One region of the Peribacillus sp. NPDC094092 genome, then DNA from elsewhere that is predicted to be linked to it. Evidence: riboswitches for the same ligand, from Rfam matches in the RefSeq annotation. Region 1 holds a riboswitch; each other region holds the start of a gene.
What was found. Region 1 has a riboswitch for S-adenosylmethionine ahead of ACQKNS_RS20150 (bifunctional homocysteine S-methyltransferase/methylenetetrahydrofolate reductase). Riboswitches for the same ligand answer to the same signal wherever they lie in the genome.

Region 1 (3,973 bases):
GGCTTCATTCCTTCGAGGACCCTGGAAAGTTCTTTAATATGTTCTGGTGTCGTCCCACAACATCCGCCAATGATATTGACCCATCCCTTTTCAGCAAATTGCTTCATCTTCTCTGCCAGGGAAGTAGGTGACTCATGATAGTGGCCTTCTTCATCAGGGAGCCCCGCATTTGGATAACAGCTGATGGCACTATTTGATATATCTGCAAGTGTCCTGATATGGTCTATCATGAATTCCGGCCCTGTTGCACAATTAAGGCCGACGGCGACGGGTTTCATATGTTCAACCGATAAATAAAAAGCTTCTATGGATTGGCCAGCAAGTGTAGTGCCCATCGGTTCGATTGTTCCTGATATGATGACAGGCACATCCTTTCCTGATTTAGCGAAGGCTGCTTTGATTCCAGAAAAGGCTGCCTTGACATTAAGCATATCCTGACAGGTTTCCACCAATAGCAAGTCTACCCCGCCATCCAAGAGGCCCAGTGCCTGTTCTTCATAAGAATCGGTTAAAATATCAAAAGTCGTTCCGCCCGTTACGGAAAGCGTTTTAGTAGTTGGGCCCATCGAGCCGGCTACATACCTTGGCCATTTATCATTGGAGTACTTTTCACAAGCTTTAACGGCAAGCTCAGCTGAAATCTTATTTAGCTTGTAAGCGATAGTGCTTATTTGGTATTCCTCAAGAACGATGCTGGTCGCTCCGAAGGTATTTGTTTCAATGATGTCTGCACCCGCTGCTAAATATTTTTCATGAATGGATTGGATGATTTCCGGTTGCGTCAATGATAAATACTCATTGCAGCCCTCGAATTGTTCCCCGCCAAAATCATCCGCCGTCAAATTCTCCGCTTGAAGCATGGTTCCCATCGCCCCATCAAGTAGGAGAATCTTAGAATTTAACTGATCTTGAATCGCTTTTTTATTCATGTACTGCCACCTCAGATGTATGTTTACTATCGACTTTTCTAATATATTTCGTAAGTTCCGCCGTCATTTCATACCGAAGGAACGGAGTGATTAAATATATGCCCTTGAATTTTTCCCTTGCCGCGTCCACTAGTTCTCGCGCAATATTCACTCCTTCAATCCTTGACTTTACAGGATCATCCCCCGCTAACGCCATGGCCCTTCTAACATTATCAGGCAATTTGATGCCCGGGATCTCATTATGGATGAATTCGGCGTTCCTGGTGCTTGTCAAAGGCATGATACCGATGAAAATTGGGGTTTCTAAATGTTTTGTGGCTTCATATACTTCCTCGATCTGATCAACGGAATAGATTGGCTGTGTCAAGAAGGATTGAGCACCGCAGGCAATCTTCTTTTCCATTCTCTGTACGGCTTTATCCAGATATTTCACATTGGGATTAAACGCTGCCGCAATTTTGAAATTTGCCCTTTGGCCCAAACTTTGACCGGAATAGGAAAGACCTTCATTAAATTGTTTGACCATGCTTATTAGGTCAAAGGAAGATAAATCATAAACCGAAGTGGCCCCCGGAAAATCCCCAATTTTCGAAGGGTCTCCGGTGATGATCAATATTTCGTTCAGCCCCACCGTCTGCAGGCCCATTAAATGCGACTGCAGGCCAATCAAATTTCGATCACGGCATGTTATATGCACCATCGGCTCTATATTCAATTGATTCTTCAGTAAATTAGCAAGTGCATCATTCGATATCCTTGGTGAGGCGAGCGAATTATCCGCTAATGTAATGGAATCGACCCCGGCTTTTTTCAAAGCCTCGGCACCAGTCATGAAGCTCTCTATACCTAACTTTTTCGGTGGATCAAGTTCAACTAGAATCGTCCTTTCAGTTTTGGCCTTTTCGAACAGGGGACGTTCCAATTCTCTATCATTCACTTCAATTATTTCTATTTCACGGGATTTCGTGAATTTCTCTTTCACAGGAGCCAAACTTCCAATCGCATTCTTTACGGCTTGAATATGCAGCGGAGTCGTTCCACAGCACCCTCCTATGATTGCGGCACCCTGCTCACGAAGTTCTAGGGCACTTGAACCGAAGTACTCCGGCACAGCCTTATAGACGAGCCTTCCATCCACATAATCCGGGAGGCTGGCATTTGGGTAGATGGCAATTGATGCGTGCTTTGGCAAACTCACTTCTTCCAAGGCCCGAATCATATGATGTGGACCGAGACGGCAATTCACCCCAACCACATCCGCACCCAATTGCTCAAGTTTTAGAAAGGCTTCATTTAAATGGATTCCATTTTGGAGATTTCCCAGTTCATGCATCGAAACATTTGCGATGATCGGCAGTCCAGTTTCATTTTTTACGATTTGCAGGACGGTTTCCAGTTCTTCCAGGTCATAAAATGTTTCCAATAGAATCCCATCAGGGTTTTCCATCAAAAGACTGTATAGCTGTTCCCGAAAACCCCGTTTTATCTCTTCCATGCTTAAGTCCGATTTCCTGATGCTGCGTTGTGCCCCGATGGTACCGAAGACGTATGCCTTTCCTTTCGCCGCTTTTTTAGCAAGAATGACTCCCTGGCGATTGATTCTGCTTACCTCATCCTCAAGTCCATACCGTTTCAATTTATTGAAATTGGCTCCGTATGTATTCGATTGAAGGATATCTGCACCAGCTTCCAGATAGGCACGGTGGATGGATTCTATTTGATTTGGGTCCGTGCAGTTTAATTCCTCATAACATTGATCGATGCCATTTGAATACAATAAGGTCCCCATTGCCCCTTCCCCAACCAGTATTCTTTCTTTCACGTCTTTACGAAAATTCATCATTACATCCTCTCTCAAAAACAATCCTGTTTTTGTCGTATTCTATGAGTATGAGAGAAAAGGAAAAAAACCTTCTCAAAGAAGAAGGTTTTTTGAAACATTCTCCTCATCTATCAAGCTCTGCTTGCTGGATTTAGCACCTTTGCCTAAGCTGGTTGCTGAGGTTTCTTCGGGCCAGTCCCTCCACCTCTCTCGATAAGATCCATTTATATAATTTTCACAAGATTTCAAAATTTGATTATACTTAATTTACATTAATAATCTGTCAATTTCAATACCTGATCGACATTTTTTTCACTTTTGCAAAAATCATTCAATCTTTTGCAGCTTGAACCCTCTTCAAGATCCTTTGTTTCCAGTCTTCCGCTAACGAGTCTAGTGTAAGTAAAGCCTTTGCGCCTTCCAGCCCATCTCGTTTATGAAGGATTACCTCTGCTGCATAATGAACTGAAATCTTTTCTTGCAAACGATCTATCAGCACAATCTCGTTTTGTTTATTTATCGTTCCTTCTTGAAGTACTCTTGCAAAATAACCAGTGAAACTCGTTTTCAACACGAGTTCCAAAAACTTAGGTTCTTGATTGAAGTGGGAAATGGTCGAACAAGGTATCCTCCCCTGGTTAATTTGTACAATCACTTCGCCTATTTGATAAATATCGCCGATATACGTTGTTTCTTCCCTCATCCCCGCTATGGTTAAATTTTCACCGAATGCAGGGATTTCCAGCTTTTTAGAGAATTTTTCATTCCATAATGTATAATGCTCAATGGGGTAAAAGCACAAAGCGCGATCAGGACCTCCATGGAACTTTACATTACCTACCCCATCACCAATTATACCTGATTTAGTCACTGTCACATTATCCTGTGCTTGTTTATCCATTGCTGAAAAGATATCGATATTCGAAAAAATTTCATGCTTTGGCTTCCCGGCATGAAGTGCTTTGATTTTCCCATTTTCCATTTTGCATCTTCCATTCTTATTTAATTTATACCATCCTGTATGTATAAATTATACTAAAAATCCATTTTATTCTGTAGTTTTTTATAAGGATATGAAAATGCAATAGCCATATGCGCAGTTAAGTGGGCAAAATATCATTGATTTCCAGAAAAATTCATAGGGTTGTTTCAGTAATTTTGTTGCTATTTCAGAATTAAATATGGTAGAATATGAACACAATATATAGTCGAAAACTACAAC
Region 2 (3,973 bases), on a different contig from region 1:
CATGACTCTGCCAAAGTTCAATACTGATACTTATAAGTTTTTAGTTTATAATAACAACCATCTAGCCTTTAGAGGGGGGATTCCATGAATGAATATAAAGTAACGGTAAGGAATGGCAGTACCTTAATTTTATCGGAAATCATTAAAGCTGAAGATGAAAGAGAAGTCCTAGGCACCCTTTTGATTTCCAGCGAATTATTTAATCAGCCATTTACCGACATCAGGATTTTGGAACGCTGATTTGTGGCTTCCTATTCCATTTGTTACACTGTAATAAATCTTAATACGGTAGGCGATATTATGTGTGGACGTTTCACCCTTTTCACTGGCATTGAGGAAATAAAAGATCGGTTCGATGTACAAGGATCATTTGATGAGGAATACCAATTCAGCTACAATATTGCTCCCTCCCAATCCGTGCTATCGGTCATTAATGACGGGGCAAGGAACCGACTTGGATATCTTCGGTGGGGACTCATTCCTTTCTGGGCAAAAGATGAAAAAGTGGGCTATAAAATGATCAATGCCAGAGCGGAAACCATTGCAGAGAAAGCAAGCTTCAAGAATGCGTATAAGAAGAAGAGATGCTTGATAATCGCTGACTCATTTTATGAATGGAGGAAGACACCAGAAAGAAAAATACCGATGCGGATAAAACTGAAGAATCATGCTCCATTTGGAATGGCCGGGATATGGGAATCCTGGAAATCTCCTGAAGGCCTCAGCATCTACTCGTGCTCCGTCATAACAACCGTTCCTAATGAGCTGATGACCAGCATTCATGATCGTATGCCTGTCATCCTTAAACCAGAAGATGAAAAAGATTGGTTGAATCCATCCATTAATGATCCTGCATATCTGCAACAATATTTAAAGTCATTCGATTCGGAACAAATGGAAGCTTTTGAGGTATCAACTGATGTGAACTCGACTAAAAATAATTCACCTAACTTAATACAACAAATTTGCTGAGAGGTCATTAGACCTCTTTTTATATTAATTCCGTCCCGATAAAAATCACAGAAAACTCATTGTACTGATTAAGTCAAGATCACTTATTAATAGGTAAGAAGTGCATGTGAAAAAGTTTAAAACTAAACCTTGCGAAAATAGGCAAAATGCTGTACTCTTATATTTGCTTTTCAAAACTACTTCGATGTCACTTTCACAAACTCAGTTTGGTTTCGGTAAATTTCCAGCCTGGCACTTTTCTGGCAGGTATCGTATTATTTGATAAATATATAATTTTGATCTTCTTATCAAGAGAGACGGAGGGACTGGCCCGAAGATGTCTCGGCAGCGGACTTAATAGGAGTGCTGTGCCAAATCCAGCAGGCTGATTCTTGCCTGAAAGATAAGGAGGGTGTTTTTTATAAATTAAAAGACCTCTTCTTGTTGTTTAATAGAAGGGGTCTTTTTTATGCTGACAGTTTTGTTAACTATAGCTCCATGACTTGAGAATCAAAATCGAATTGGTGTTATTTGTGATAACTGTTGAAAAATAAAAGCTGTGACACATGTCATGGGAAAAATAAAAAGAGGTGTACATCATGAGTGCAAACAATAAAGGGAATCCATGGGCATTGATCCCATTTGTCGTATTTTTATTTTTATTTATAGGGTCCGGAATCATCACTAAAGATTTTTATTCATTTCCGGTAATTGTAGCGATTTCCATTGCATCAGCAGCTGCATTGGCAATGAATCGGAAAGAGACTTTAAATGAAAAAGTTGATATCTTCTGTAAAGGTGCCGGTGACGCCAATATAATGTTAATGGTTATCATTTTCCTTTTAGCAGGCGCTTTTTCCGAAGTTGCGAATGGCATGGGGGCGGTTGAATCAACGGTGAATCTTGCCTTAGCGGTTTTTCCGCAAAATCTTTTAATGGTAGGGATTTTCATTATCGCTTGTTTTATTTCTCTATCTATGGGGACGAGCATGGGAACGATTGTAGCATTAGCACCTATCGGGGTGGGAATTAGCGAGCAAACCGATATTTCGCTTGCCCTCTCAATGGCTGCCGTTATTGGTGGTGCAATGTTTGGGGATAACCTATCCTTCATTTCGGATACGACAATCGCTGCAGTTCGAACACAGGGAACGAAAATGAAGGATAAGTTCAAAGTGAATTTTTTCATCGTTTTACCTGCGGCCATCATCACATGTGCCATTCTAGGAATATTAACGATGGGTGAACAAGCCGACATCACCCAAAATTCTTATGACTGGGTGAAGATTCTTCCATACCTTTGCGTATTGATCACTGCATTGGCAGGAGTCAATGTGTTCCTGGTCCTTTCCATCGGAATCGTATTTGCCGGAATTATCGGCTTGGCGGATGGAAGTTATCAACTGTTGGGTGTCATTCAAAAAGTTGGTGAAGGAATGGCGGGAATGTATGAAATATCCTTCCTTGCCATTTTAATTGCAGGAATGGTTGCTGTAATCAAACATAATGGTGGCATCGATTATCTGCTCCAACTCGTGACCCGAAATAGCAAATCCAAAAAAGGGGCGGAATTCAGCATTGCTGGGCTTGTTGGTTTGACGAACCTTTCAACGGCAAATAACACGATTTCGATTATTATTGCCGGGCCGCTTGCCAAAAATATCGCTGAAAAGTATGGGATTGATCCGCGTAAATCGGCGAGTTTACTTGACGTTTTTGCCTGTTGTATCCAAGGGTTAATTCCATATGGGGCACAACTGCTTGTTGCAGCAGGGGTAGCTAAGATTTCTCCGATAAGCATCTTGCCGTATTCATATTACCCAATCCTAATTGGACTTTGTGGAGTAGTGGCCATCTTGATTGGTTATCCACGGTTTCAGCCGGGAAATGATGAAACGAAGAAACGGACTTCTTAAAAAGAGGATAATAATGAAAAAACACCCTGAATCATTGGATACAGGGTGTTTTCTGTATGAACGAATACTGAAACATCTAAAAAATATCAGGAAGTCATCCTTGCTTTTTTCAGCATACGTGTTCCTCAGTGTCCAGAAACTAGTCAAGGCCGTCTTCAGCTGAACTGAAAATTCCAATTCATCTGTTTGGTATTTCTTTAATTTATGTTAAACCATTATTTTCATGATCATTCCGGTCCATATTGTTTGTCATGAATAGAGGACGACACCAACTAATCCAGAAAGAATAATTACATAGGCTGGGTGCCAGCGTAATTTCATTAGGGCAAATAACGATAATCCAAAAACAAGTAATAAGCTTATCGTATGCCATGAAAAGCTCCGTGCAATCATATGATTGGAAAGTGCTAAACTTATTGCTGCAAAGAGGATTAAACTAGTGACAATGGGTCTTAATCCATAAAACATGGATTGAATAACTGGATAATGGTTCAATTTGCAGAAGAAGGTGGCAATAACGGTCACGAATATAATAGCAGGTAACAAGATTCCGAGAGCCGATGCTATGGCTCCTGCTAATCCAGCAGTCGAATAGCCAACGAGAATGGCACTATTGGCTGTGACAGGTCCTGGGGACATCCCGGAAATAGCGATTATATCGGTAAATTGTTGCGTCGTCATCCATCCATGCTGTGAGACTTCCGATTCAATTACGGGAATCATGGCGTATCCGCCTCCGAACGATACAAAGCCGATAATGAAGAAGGTGCTAAACAACTCCCACAATTCCATCATTCTATCACACGCTTTCTTGAAAATTAGTTAGATCCCTTTTTTGGATTTGCCTATATGCCAGCACCCATGAAAGGTTCGAAATCATTTTCTTCTTCTCTATCTTTTCTGTCCATCTTGACATCGTAACCTAATTTTCTCTTAATGGAGATTGTCACAATACCGACTACAGCTCCTGCTACAATTACTATCACAGGGTGGAGAAAGAAGAGGACTGGAATTCCTGCTAGTAAAATACATAAAGTTGATTTGTCTACAACAGCCGTTTTTCCTATCTTCATAGCCGCATAGGCGATGATGGCTACTATGGAAGC
Region 3 (3,973 bases), on a different contig from region 1:
GGTACGCATAAAGGCATGACTGGCTGAACACAGAATAAGGATGGATAATCGAGATAAAACTATAATGGAGGTACCGACTTTTGGTACCTTCAAGCATAATTATTGATAATAGTAATCATTACGTTTAAGATATACCTATATTGACGATGAGGTGATAATAGTGAAACAAGAAATTCATCCCGATTATCAACAAGTGGTATTCATGGATACCAACAGTGGGTATAAATTTTTGACAGGCTCCACGAAGACGTCCAATGAAACGATCGTTTGGGAAGACGGCCAAACATATCCATTATTAAAAGTGGAAATCAGCTCGGATACGCACCCTTATTATACAGGAAAGCAGAAGTTTGCTGAAAAAGGCGGACGGGTGGATCGCTTCCTGGATAAATATAATATGAAGAAATGAGAGTCAGGCCATCGGGAAATCGATGGTCTTTTTTATGACTGGGTTGAAAAAGAGTTAATTATGGTGCTAAGAAAAAGGGTGCCTATAAATTATGAGGCACCCATCCTGAAATCATTTTGCAGCAATTGCTTCCCCTTTGGCAATTTTTACGAGGGCCGCATCGAAGTCCTTGATGATATCGTCCGGATTTTCAAGTCCGACAGAAAGGCGGAGCAAGCTGTTCGTGATGCCTCGCTTTTCCCTTTCATCATCAGGCATGGCAGCATGGGACATTTTGGCCGGGTAGGATAGTATGGATTCGACCGCTCCAAGGCTTACGGCAAAAACTGGGAGCTCGACAGTGTTCACGAAAGAACGGAAGACTTCCTCACTTTCCAATTCAAATGATAGGACCGCCCCCGCTCCAAGTGACTGGCCTTTCTGGATGGCGTGCTGGGGATGATCGGAAAGGCCGGGATAATACACTTTTTTCACCAAGGGCTGCTCCTTTAAGTAGGCTGCGATCTTTTCTGCACCTTTTTGGGAGTGCTCCATTCTAACTGACAAGGTTTTCAAACCTCTCATTACTAGCCAGGCGTCCTGGACACCAAGAACCGCCCCAAATGAGTTTTGGAGGGAACCCAGTCTTGCTGCCAATTCCGGATCCTTCACTACTGCAAGCCCAGCGACCACATCACTATGTCCGGATAAAAACTTAGTCGCGCTATGAAGGACAATGTCGGCACCAAGGTTCAGTGGTTTTTGTAATGCCGGCGTCAGGAATGTGTTATCAACAAAACTTAAGGCACCTGCTTTTTTTGCAATATCACATACGGCTTGAATATCGGTCACTTTAAGTAACGGATTTGAAGGCGTCTCGATGTATATGGCCCTTGTATTTGGCTGAACGGCCGCTTTGACGCTTTCTAGGTCCGTCATGTCAACGAAGGTATGCTCAATATTGAAACGCGTCAATACACTAGTGACCATCCTGAACGTTCCGCCGTACACATCTTCGGAAATGACGATATGGTCTCCGGCAGACAACAGCAGGAAAGCTGTTGAAATGGCAGCCATACCTGAAGAAAAGGCAAATCCGTGTGTGCCTTCCTCAAGTTCGGCAATGATATCTTCCAGCGCCTCACGAGTTGGGTTCCCGCTTCTGCTGTAATCATATTTGCCGAATTGATCGATATCGGTTTGATGGAAAGTGGATGCGTGCTGAATGGGAACGCTCACACCTCCCGTTGCCGTATCGAATTTATGTTGATTATGAAGTAATTTGGTTTCAAAACTAAAATCATGATCTGTCATCGTAGTGCCTCCCTTTTTACATATGCGAATGCTTGCTGTAAGTCCTGGATCAAATCATCGCTGTCCTCGATGCCAACAGAGAAGCGGAGCAGGCGATTACAAACTCCATTTGCCGTTCTGACTTCAAGCGGTATATCGGCATGCGTTTGTGTAGCAGGATAGGTGATGAAGCTTTCAACCCCTCCAAGGCTTTCTGCAAACGAAATTAATGAGAGTGATTGTAAAAATGGGTTGACTGCCGATTCATCAATGATACGGAATGAAATCATGCCGCCTCTGCCGGGATACAATACGTCCGTGACACAATCATGTTCCGACAAGTAATCTACAAGTATTTTGGCATTCTTTTCATGACGCTCCATCCGCAATGCCAATGTTTTCATTCCTCGCATCAACAGCCAAGAATCAAAGGGGCTCAAGACAGCTCCGGTACCATTATGATGGAAGGCAAGTGCATCACATAATTCAGCGCCGCTAGCAACGATCAGTCCGGCGAGCACATCATTATGACCACCGAGATACTTGGTTGCACTGTGAATCACGATATCCGCTCCAAGCAGGATGGGTTGTTGAATAAGAGGCGTGTAAAAAGTATTATCAACGATCAACAATAAATTATATTGTTTGGCCAATGCGGCAACAGCGCCAATGTCCGTTTGCTGCATAAGAGGGTTAGTGGGAGTTTCGATAAAGATGGCTTTCGTTTGAGGAGTGATGGCTTTTTCGATATCCTCCAAACAACAAGTGTCTACATAGTCACACTGCAATCCCCATTTTTTAAAACCTTGTTCTAACAGACGATATGTACCGCCATAAAGATCTTCGCTGACAATCCATGCATCACCTGATTTAAAAAGGGCAAGGATAGTGGAAATGGCGGCCATTCCTGAACTGCAGGCATAACCTTGGTCGCCTTTTTCAAGATCGGCGATGGAACGCTCCAATAATTGGCGTGTGGGATTACCTGTCCTTGTATAGTCGAATCCCGTCGATTGGCCAATTCCTTCATGGCGAAAAGCTGTAGAAAAGTATACCGGCGGATTGACTGTTCCTGTCGCCGTTTCGCTGCGATTTCCTAATTGAGCAAGATATGTTTCAGTTTTGTACATGGTTTTCACTGCTCCTTTGAGTTAAATAAAATAAAAAAAAGTCTTCTTTAAGAAGAAGACTTTGATTAAGTGAGGACGAGTCATTCTTCTTATCTTCCAAGTTCACAAACTTGTGGAATTAGCACCTTTTCATTGGTTTGAAACAAATGAAGGTTGCTGAGGTGTCATCGGGCCATTCCCTCTACCTCTCTCGATAAGAGTTTAGATTATTCAATTTCTTTTGAATTTACTATATATACAAAATACTGTCAAGAACATTTTGGATGGATTATGCTTGGATGTTCATGACCAGGTCAATTGGAGCCTAGTGCGTCAACACTTTAGTGTCAAAAAAAAGAAAATCCGATTCTTCATATAGACACGAAACGTCATGAATTTTTTAGGAAAAGTGAAAGGTCAGCGGATATTTTTGCTTTAAAATAATAAAGTTTGTACAATGTATGGAGAGAAAGAATAATACGACATTATTCATTTCATATGCAAATGGGTCTTCAATGAATAGTGCAAACATAGGAGGAGAACACATGGAATACAGAATCGAAAGAGATACGATGGGTGAAGTGAAAGTTCCTGCCGATAAATATTGGGGAGCACAAACCGAGAGAAGCCGTAACAATTTCAAAATCGGTAACGAAAAAATGCCGATTGAATTAGTTCGTGCATTTGCATACGTTAAACAAGCTGCGGCAAAGGTGAACTATGATCTTGGTGATCTTTCGGAGGTTAAAAAGAATGCCATCGTCAAGATTTGCGGAGAAATCCTTGAAGGTACGCTAGATGAACATTTCCCGCTGGTAGTTTGGCAAACGGGAAGCGGCACGCAAAGTAATATGAACGTGAATGAAGTGGTAGCTAACAAAGGAAATGAATGGTTAAAAGAAAATGGTGAATCGGAAACCCTTCATCCGAATGATGATGTTAACAAGGCACAGAGCTCCAATGATACTTTCCCGACAGCGATGCATATTGCTGCCTTTATGGAAGTCGCTGAAAAATTGGTTCCTGCCATTAAAACTCTTCGTGATACATTCGATACAAAAGAAAAAGAATTTTGGGATGTGGTGAAAATCGGCCGGACACATCTTCAAGATGCTACACCATTAACATTGGGACAAGAAATTTCCGGTTGGAAAGCGATGCTCGACAAAGACCTAGCGATGAT

Region 2: another riboswitch for S-adenosylmethionine. It lies ahead of ACQKNS_RS01700 (Na+/H+ antiporter NhaC family protein); the one in region 1 lies ahead of ACQKNS_RS20150 (bifunctional homocysteine S-methyltransferase/methylenetetrahydrofolate reductase).
Region 3: another riboswitch for S-adenosylmethionine. It lies ahead of ACQKNS_RS07270 (methionine biosynthesis PLP-dependent protein); the one in region 1 lies ahead of ACQKNS_RS20150 (bifunctional homocysteine S-methyltransferase/methylenetetrahydrofolate reductase).

What each region holds. Positions count from the first base shown of each region.
Region 1 is NZ_JBNNUC010000004.1:368,543-372,515, forward strand. Features, by position in the region: gene metH (methionine synthase) at 1-929, opposite strand, end outside; gene ACQKNS_RS20150 (bifunctional homocysteine S-methyltransferase/methylenetetrahydrofolate reductase) at 922-2,769, opposite strand; SAM riboswitch class I at 2,873-2,971, opposite strand; gene ACQKNS_RS20155 (MOSC domain-containing protein) at 3,083-3,733, opposite strand.
Region 2 is NZ_JBNNUC010000001.1:360,279-364,251, reverse strand. Features, by position in the region: gene ACQKNS_RS01710 (hypothetical protein) at 85-240, shown strand; gene ACQKNS_RS01705 (SOS response-associated peptidase) at 301-972, shown strand; SAM riboswitch class I at 1,254-1,361, shown strand; gene ACQKNS_RS01700 (Na+/H+ antiporter NhaC family protein) at 1,551-2,867, shown strand; gene ACQKNS_RS01695 (chromate transporter) at 3,117-3,662, opposite strand; gene ACQKNS_RS01690 (chromate transporter) at 3,713-3,973, opposite strand, start outside.
Region 3 is NZ_JBNNUC010000001.1:1,509,769-1,513,741, reverse strand. Features, by position in the region: gene ACQKNS_RS07285 (ABC transporter ATP-binding protein) at 1-27, shown strand, start outside; gene ACQKNS_RS07280 (type B 50S ribosomal protein L31) at 161-409, shown strand; gene metC (cystathionine beta-lyase) at 521-1,702, opposite strand; gene ACQKNS_RS07270 (methionine biosynthesis PLP-dependent protein) at 1,699-2,811, opposite strand; SAM riboswitch class I at 2,898-3,011, opposite strand; gene fumC (class II fumarate hydratase) at 3,336-3,973, shown strand, end outside.